2 regions of the Methylobacterium sp. FW102-HT35C08 genome follow, and region 1 is predicted to be linked to the other one. Evidence: riboswitches for the same ligand, from Rfam matches in the RefSeq annotation. Region 1 holds a riboswitch; the other holds the start of a gene.
The links. Region 1 has a riboswitch for cobalamin ahead of AC3WSN_RS08795 (TonB-dependent receptor). Riboswitches for the same ligand answer to the same signal wherever they lie in the genome.
Positions count from the first base shown of each region.

Region 1 (4,432 bases):
CTGAAATGTTCATGGATTCTGTGGCGATATGATCGGCGGCGACTCTCGATGGTCTGCGACCGATCCGGCGCAGGCTCGGACCGCGGTCGCGACGCATCGTCTGCTTGGGCATCCGTTTCGAACCCGGTCCCGACACGCCCCGACCGCCCGGTCCGCGAAGCGCGCCCAGCCCGAAAGTTCTCCGTCCCATGAATCCGTACCTGATCCTCGGGCTCGCCATCGGCGCGGAGGTCACCGCCACCTTGGCGCTGAAGGCGGCCGACGGCCTGACGCGGCCGGGGCCGACGCTGATCGTGGCGGTCGGGTACGGCACCGCCCTGTGGCTGATGTCGACCAGCATGGACATGCTGCCGATCGGCGTTGTCTACGCGATCTGGTCCGGCGTCGGCATGATCGGTGCGGCGCTCGGCGGCGCGTGGCTCTATGGCGAGGCGATCAGCCCGACGATGCTGGCGGGCATCGCGGTGATCGCCGTGGGCGTCACCATCCTGGCCGCCGGCCAGGGCCAGCACTGAAGCCGCGCGCCTCGTCAGAGCCCCTGCGACCGGGCTCGTCGCGGCCAGACAGGCCTCAGAAGCGGCCCGCGATGGTCAGGCGCACGGCCGTGGGCTCCACCGGGTGGAACACCCGGTCGATCAGCCCCTCGGCGGGCTCGCCGGGCAGCCGCGAGACATACGCGTAGGTGATCTGGTCGGACTTGCTGTTGGTCAGGTTCAGCACGTCCAGCGAGACGCTGACGCCGTTGTCGAAGGCGTAGCCGATCCGGCCGTTGAAGAGCGCGGTCGCTCGTGAGCGGATCGCATCGTCCTCGATCAGCGGCCGGCCCCCGAAATAGCGGAACCGCAACGATCCGAACCAGCCGAGCGGCTCGCCGAAGGTGACGCCGGCCGACGCGATGGTGGTGGGCGTCTCCGGAACCCGGTTGCCCACCGGGTCGTAGCTGGAGAACCGGGCATTGGTGATCGTCAGATCGCCCTCCAGCGAGAGCCAGGGCGTCACCGCGTAGCGGTTCGTCCACTCGACCCCGAAGCGCCGGGTCGGACGGCTCGGCTCGGTGGTGCCGGTATCGCCCTGGAAGATGTTCTCGGACGCGAAGTCGAGCCGGAACAGGGCGAGGCTCGTCTCAAGCCCAGGGAGCGAGCGGTTGCGCAGGCCCACCTCGTAGCCCGTGGAGGGCACCAGGAACGGCGAGCGGGTGATGTTGAACAGGGGGCTCGCGGGATCCACCGTGGCGGTGACGCCGCGCGCGTCGTTCGAGTGGAAGCCGCCGCCGTAATTCACGTAGAACTCGGTGTCGAGCCAGGGACCGAGCACGAGCCCGAGCTTCGGGTTGACGATCCCGTCGGTCGCCTTGCCCGAGTTGGCCAGCGTGTCCGAACGGACATCGGCGAAGTAGCCGTCGGCGCGCACGCCCACGCTCGTGCGCAGCCACTCGGTCCAGCGCACCCGCGTGTCCAGGTAGAGGGCACCGCTCGACTCCAGCACCCGGTCGTCGAGCACGGTCGCGCGGTACTGGCGGGAGGCGGTGTTGAACAGGCCGACCCGGATCGAGTCGGTGCGGGTCTGCGCGCCGATCTCGACCTCCAGCGGTCGGCCGAACAGGTCCCCCTGGAAGATGTGCAGCACCTCGCCGCCGCCGAGGATGCGCTGGTCGCGCTGGTGGAACTGGTCGCCGCTGACGGGATCGTTGAGGAAATAGGTGAAGTCGTTGAACAGGTTCATCTGATAGCGGATCACGTAGGCCGAGGCCCGCGTCACGCCGGTCTCGTCCGTCGCGCTGAACCGTCCCGAGAGCGAGAAGCGTCCGCTGTCGCCGCCATCCGTGGGATTGGGCGTGCCGTAGCGGCCGATCAGCCCTTCCCCCACGGCGCGCTCCGGGATCTGGTTGGTGGCGGTCCAGCGGGCCGCGTAGGCCATGCCGGTGATCGAGAACCCGTTCAGCGCCGTGCCCTGGCTGTAGCGGGCCACCCCGTTGATCTTGCGCAGCGCGTCCGGGACCACCCAAGGGCCATCGTAGACCTGAGCTTCGCCTGCTAGGAGGAGGTTGCCCTCCCCGAGCGGCACGGTCGTGATCGACAGGGCCCGCTTGTAGCCGAACGAGCCGATCGAGGTCAGGGCGAGGTTCTTGGCGGTCGTGTCGAGATAGTCGATCCGCACCGAGCCCGCCGAGGCGAAGTCGCCGTCACGCACGAAGTATGGCCCCTTTTGGAACGCGACTGCGCCGACAAGCTCCGGAATCAGGAAGTTGAGGTCGGCGTAGCCCTGCCCGTGGGCGTGGGTGCGCATGTTCACCGGCATGCCGTCGACGCTGATGGCGATATCGGTGCCGTGGTCGAGGTTGAAGCCGCGCAGGAAGTACTGGTTGGCCTTCCCCTCCCCGGAATGCTGGGTGACGATCAGACCCGGCACCGCCTCCAGCACCTCGCCGGGGCGCGTCACCGGCCGGCTGTTGAGCTGCGCGCCCGTGATCACGCCGGCGCTGGCCGAGTCCACGGTGAGCAGCGGGCCGCCGATCCCGGTCGTGCCGCCGACATACCCGGCGCTCGCCGACAAGCCGATCCGTGCGGGGACCGTCGGCTCGGCGGTCACCGAGATTTCTTCGAGCTGCGTCTCGGCGCCGGAGACGGGGCCGGACCGGTCCTGGGCGGAGGCGGCGGACGTCAGGGCTGCCAAGGCGGCAAGGGCTGGGAGCGCGGAGCGCACGGACGGACGGGACACGGGACCTCGGGCGGCGGCAGTGGCACGTCACCGCGAACGAGGCCGTGCCGGCCGCTCCCGCGACCGTCTCCGGCATCCCCCGGGACACCCCGCCCGGCGGACCTCGCGTGTGACCACGGCAGACGGCAGGTCTCCTGGCTCGCGGGTCGCCGCCCTCGCGTCGTCTTCCCGGGCGAGGCCGCCCAGTGACGTGGTGACGCGAAGGCTCACCGCTACAGTTGCGGGGGCAGCCGCGGCTTTGGGTCGAACCCGCACCGCATTCCCTTTTGATCCCCGAGGGGAACCGTCGCGGGCACCATGGGTCGTGCGCCCGGAGCAGGTCAACGGGCCGGCCCGGGTTCACGCGCGCTGTGGCCTGCGCACGACACCGCCGTGCCCGCGCCTCGGCTGCCCGACCAGGCCAGAGACCTGAGCCGTGCAGCTGGCCGTCGCCACATCATCGCCGTGAACGTGCAGTCAAGCTTGGCCGACGCCAGGTCGGTGAGAGGCGCCGGCCCGAACAGGGCGGCCGCCGCGTGGCGGAACGAGGCTGAAGGAGCACGGAGCGCAGATGCATGCAGGGTAGCGAGAGGACGAAGATTGCTCCTGTCCTGGGTGTCATCGCGATGACCTGCACCCTGGGCGCCTGCAATACTGGCGCGCCGGTGCTCACGACAGGGTCGATTCCGGGCCACAAGCCGCCGATGGTCGTCAGCGATGCCGAGCGCGATTGTCTCGGTCGGGCCATGTATTTCGAGTCGAACCGCAGCGACGGGGATGGGCTGATCGCCGTCGGCACCGTTGTCATGAATCGGCTGGAGAACGCGATCTTCCCGGGCGGCATCTGCGCCGTGGTGGGCCAGCCGGGACAGTTCGCTCCGGGCGTCCTGACCAAGCCGATGCAGGACAAGGACCTCCAGAAGGTCGCCGATGCGGCCGACGCCGTCCTGGCAGGCGAGCGGCACCCGAAGGTCGGGAAGGCGATGTACTTCCACACCGCGGGCCGGCACTTCCCCTACAACAACATGCATTACGTGGCTGTCGCCGGCGGCAACGCCTTCTATGAGAAGCGCGATTCACGATCGGCCCAGCGCGAGAAGGCGCAATTGCCGGCCTCTGTCTCGACCTATGCGGCCGCACCGGGAGCGCCCACGCCGTAAAGCCGAGCGCGCGGTAGCGAGACATCGTGCGCGCGGGTCGACAGCATCTCTCCGGTCCGGCGTCTCCGGGACGTCCGGCCCGGGCCCATCGAAGCCTGCGGCCGGACACGAGCGGCGTCCGCCGAGGAGATCCGGATCGACGCGCGAGGCCGAGCACTTTCCGAGGCCGCGATCGAACTCAAGCCTAGCCTTTAGGTTGTATGCTCGCATTCAACTGAGCGACCCCGCCGCCATGTCCAACGAGGATGGTTTCGACCGCATGGCGCGCGCGGCCATCCGAGCACATCGGCTGATGGCCCTGCACGGCACGCCGATGATGCAGCACCTGTCGCGCTTGCTGCTGCTAGAGATCGGCCGGGAGATTGCGGCGAAACGCGAGGCGGGCGCCGCCAATGACAATCCGGAAACGTCCGATGACGCGGCCGACGACTGACGGCTCGGAAGCGGTCCGGCCCCTGGGCCGTCTCACGATGACCGAGACGCCTGAATCGCGACGTCTTCCGCCGCGTAGAGGCATATCAGATCCATGACCTGCGGCCAGCCGCAGCACTGTAGGGCCGAATTCCGCTCCGGCG
Region 1 covers NZ_JBYTCL010000002.1:1,846,120-1,850,551, forward strand. The annotation lists gene AC3WSN_RS08790 (DMT family transporter) at 189-515, shown strand; gene AC3WSN_RS08795 (TonB-dependent receptor) at 571-2,718, opposite strand; cobalamin riboswitch at 2,826-3,021, opposite strand; gene AC3WSN_RS08800 (cell wall hydrolase) at 3,273-3,857, shown strand; gene AC3WSN_RS08805 (hypothetical protein) at 4,090-4,290, shown strand.

Region 2 (4,432 bases), 4.4 Mb from region 1:
ATCCCCGAAAGGTCGCTGTCGGTGAAGGACAGGACGACGAGATCGCCGGCCTCCTGCCCGAGGTCCACCGCCGCCTCGCCCTCGTCGAGGGAGACGGTATCGATGCGCACGAGATGCATTGCGGCGGCCCCTAGACCGTGACCGCGCGCGACCGCGCGCCGACGCGTGTCGTGAGGGCGCGCGCGGGCGTCGTCATCCCGCCAACGCCGCGGCGACCGCGTCCTGGTCGAAGCCCTTGAGCCCGATCACCACGAGCTTGCCGTCTCGGGACTCGCCCGACCGCCAGGGCCGGTCGAAATGGTGGGCGACCCGCCGGCCGACGCCCTGAACCACGAGGCGCATCGGCTTGCCCTCGACCTCGGCGAAGCCCTTGATCCGCAGGACGCCTTCGGCCTCGGCCGCCTTCTCGACGCGGGCGGCGAGATCGGCCGCCGTCACCGCCGGGCGGACCGGCAGCGCCACGGTCTCGAAATCGTCGTGGTCGTGATCTTCGCCCTCGCCGTGGTGCGAGGGCCGCGAGGCCAGATCGTCTTCGGCCGCCGCGCCGAGGCCCAGCAGCACCAGGGGATCGATAACGCCGTTCTCGGTCTCCACCACCTTCACGGCGCGGGGCAAGTGACCCTCGACCTCGCTGCGGACGCGGGCGCGGGTCGCGGCATCGATCAGGTCGGCCTTGTTGAGCACCACGAGATCGGCGCAGAGGAGCTGATCCTCGAACACCTCCTCAAGCGGATTGTCGTGATCGACAGACTGGTCCGCCGCGCGCTGGGCGGCCAGGGCTTCCGGATCCTCCGCGAAGGCGCCGGCCGCGACCGCCGGCCCATCGACCACCGCGACGACCCCATCGACCGTGACCCGCGAGCGGATCGCCGGCCATTGGAAGGCCTGGACCAGGGGCTTCGGCAGGGCGAGGCCCGAGGTCTCGATCAGGATGTGCTCCGGCGGCTCGGCGCGGGACAGCAGCGTCTCCAGCGCCGGCACGAAATCGTCCGCGACGGTGCAGCAGATGCAGCCGTTCGGCAGCTCAACGATGGAGTCCTCAGTGCAGCCCTCGACGCCGCAGGCGGCCAGGAACGACTTGTCGAAGCCGACATCGCCGAACTCGTTCACCAGGATGGCGAGGCGACGACCCTTGGCGTTCTCCACCACGTGGCGGACCAGCGTGGTCTTCCCGGCGCCGAGGAAGCCCGTGACGATGGTGCAGGGGATTTTGTTCACGAGGGTCATTCCGCGGCCTCCAGGGTGCCGGCGGTGCGCGGGCGGGGTTCCGGAAAAGGGGGGATGCGGGCGATCACGCCCTTGCGGAACTCGGCCGGGCGCTCGCGCCAGGGCACGATGCCGTCCGGCGTCGCCGCGTAGGCCGCGAGCCCGGCGAGGATGGTCTCGGCGGAGGCCGCCGGATCCATGTCGCCGTACACGTAGGTCCAGCGGTCGGCCGAGGCGACCGCCACCGTGCAGGGGCGCTTGCACACCGACAGGCACTCGACCGGCTCGACCCGCAGATCCGGGGCATCGCCGGCGCGGTCCCGCAGGGCCTCGAGCAGGCGCGCGCCGGCCCGGGGACCGGCCGCGTCGTCACCCTCGCGGCGGCAGGTGGTGCAGACGTACAGGACGGTCTCAGACACGGGCGGTCCCCGCTGCCGTCTCGCGCGAGAAGGCCTGCCACGCCCAGCCGAGGCCGAGTCCGATCAGCATCCAGAACACGAAGCTGATCGCCAGCGAGCGGGCCGCGAACTGTGCGGCCAGCGCGGCGGGCAGCTCGGACGCGCCCTCCGGTGCCGGCGGCGCGCCGACGGCGTGTGGCGCGACGATCAGGACGAGGCCGCCCAGGATCGCGATCAGCGAGCGCCGGATCCCGATCAGGTACAGGCCCATTCCTGTGGCGGCGGCGGTCATCACCCACCAGAGCTGCCGTGCGGCGAGCGGCGCGGCCTCGCTGCCGGGCAGTTCCGGCGGCAGGCCGAGACCCGGGGCGAGGGCGACGCTGGCGAAACCCGCTACCGCGAAGGCGAGGCCGACCTGCGGCGTCGGATCGCGCCCGCAGGCGAGCACCACGGCGCCGAGCAGCAGGGCGTAGCCCACGCCGCCGACCAGGGTCGCGAGCGCGGTGAACGCCATGCGCGCGAGGCCTTCGCCGGGCTGCCATTCCGGCGCGGCGTCGGGCGCGGCATGGTCGTGCCCGCCATGCGCCAGCACGATCGGCAGGCCGATCGCCGCCTGATGCGTCGGTTCCTTGCGCTCGTAGCGCTCGGCCGCCACGATCAGCGGCGAGGTCAGCGTGAGCTCGAGCCCCGTCACGACGGCAGCCGCGAGGAAGCCGGCGGCGAGCGCCGCCGACAGAAGCCGGATGATCATCCCTGCGACGCAGGCGTCAGTGGCAGGGGAAGTTCTGGGTGTGCCGGAAGTCGTGCGCCGCGTTGTGGAGCGCGATCGCCGGCGAGAAGCCCGCCATGAACAGGAGGCCAAGGCCCAGGAAGGCCGCGAGCGCGACGGCGACCGAACGCTCGGACGAGCGGGTGCCGGTGGCGACGGGGGCGAGGGTCGAGGTGGTCATCAACATGTCTCCAGCCGCCCCACCGGCGGCATTCCGGGATCCTGGCGTGACGGCAGGTCTCCTGGCTCGCAGCTCTGCGCGCCTGCCGCCTTCCCGGATCGCTCCGGTGGCGCTCTGGCAGGCGCTCGCCGCTCACAGTTGCGGGGGCAGCCGCGGAGTCGAGGCTCGCGCCCCTCACCGCATTCCCTTTTCACCCCGTTGCCGGGGCACCGTCACGGAGCCGTTGTAGACGCATGGCGGCTTGCGCACAACGGAGTGGCGAGCGGTAAGATCCGGATTATCCAGAGCGCGCGCCTCTCGTCGCTCAGGGCGTATCCTTGAGGCGCTCCGCGGGCGCTCCCGCCGGTGCCGGTCCGGAGTCGCGCGCCTTCATGGCATCCGCGTAGAGCCGCTCCACATCCGCCTTGAACGCGGCGCGGGAATCCGGCCGCGTGTAGAACATGTGGCCGCCGGGATAGACCGCGAGGCTGACGCGGCCGGCACCGTAGGCCGGGACCTGCGCGAGCAGGAGCTTCGAGGCGTAGTAGGGCGTCACGAGATCCGTGAAGCCGTGCGCCACCAGCACCCGCAGACGGCCGTCGAGCGCCAGGGTGCTCTTGAGGTTCGACAGCACCTCGGGCGCCTGCCGGCCCGACCCCCAGCTCCAGCCGCGGTTCACCGCATTGTTCAGGAGTTCGTAGCGCATATTGGGCACGGGCCATTTCAGAGTGCGCGCGTAAAGGTCGAGCATTGCGCTGGTCAGCGGCGCCTGCAGCGCGGTCAGCTGCGGGTCGTCGAAGCTCGATTGGGCCGCGTCCGGATTGGGATCCCAGCCGGTGATGCCGGTATCGTAAGCGCTGGTCACGCGACCCTCGGCGCGGTCGATCTCGCGCTGGACGCTGCGGGTCGACAGGCGCGCGGCCTGCGCCCGCACCAGGGCGGCATCGAGCCCGACCAGGGGTGCGACCCGCTCGGTCATGCGTGCCACGGCGGTCGCGTCGCTCGGCCCCTTGAGCAGGTCCGCCAGATAGGCGCCCGAGGCGTACGATTCGGCGTCCTTCAGGAGCGCCGGGGTCGGGATTGTGCCGGACCGCTCCAGGGCGCCGGCCGCCAGGGAGGGCAGCTTCAGGACGTAGCCCCAGGGGTTGGCACGCGGCGTTTCCAGCCACGCAAAGTCCAGAACCGGCGAGAGCAGCACCATCCCGGACAGGCCGACCCCGATATCGTCTTGAAGCTTCTCGGTGATGAGCGGCCCGCGGAAACCGCCGTAGCTCTCGCCGACGTAGAATTTCGGGCTGGCCATCCGGTCGTTGACGCGCAGGTAGCGCGCGATGACCGCGGCTAGGGTCGAGGCGTCGGAATCGATGTTCCAATAGGCCTTGCCGTTGCCGTCCGCAGCGCGGCTGTAGCCGGTCCCGACCGGGTCGATGAAGACCAGATCGGTGAAGCCGAGCCACGTCCCGTCATTGGGCGTGAGCGCGACCGGTTGCGAGGGGCTGATGCTGTCGCCGCCCGTGGGCAGTCGCCAGGGTCCGATCGCCCCGATGTTGAGATAGGCGGAAGCCGCGCCGGGCCCGCCATTCACCGCGAAGGTGACGGGGCGCTCGCGACCGACTTCCGGCGCGACCGTATAGGCCACGTAGGCGATCTCGGCCTGCAGCTTCCCGGCCTCGTCGACGAGGGGCAGGCTGCCGGCCGTGGCGGTGAAGTCGAGGCTCTTGCCGTTCGCCAGGGTGAGGCTGTGCCGCGTGGTCGAGTCCGGCGGCAGACGGCGGCCTTCCGGCCCTCTCGGCGCCTGCCTGGATTCCGACGGCCGAAAATCGTGCGGCGCATCCTGGGCGACCCCCGCCAGCGGCGCCTCGAGGATCAGGACGGCAACGAGAGCGGCACGCGCGAGGC
Region 2 covers NZ_JBYTCL010000002.1:6,216,578-6,221,009, forward strand. The annotation lists gene cobN (cobaltochelatase subunit CobN) at 1-119, opposite strand, end outside; gene cobW (cobalamin biosynthesis protein CobW) at 193-1,227, opposite strand; gene AC3WSN_RS29775 (DUF1636 family protein) at 1,224-1,625, opposite strand; gene AC3WSN_RS29780 (CbtA family protein) at 1,618-2,355, opposite strand; gene AC3WSN_RS29785 (CbtB domain-containing protein) at 2,372-2,554, opposite strand; cobalamin riboswitch at 2,589-2,783, opposite strand; gene AC3WSN_RS29790 (S10 family peptidase) at 2,859-4,432, opposite strand, start outside.
Region 2: linked by a shared signal. The riboswitch ahead of AC3WSN_RS29785 (CbtB domain-containing protein) and the one ahead of AC3WSN_RS08795 (TonB-dependent receptor) in region 1 are both predicted to bind cobalamin.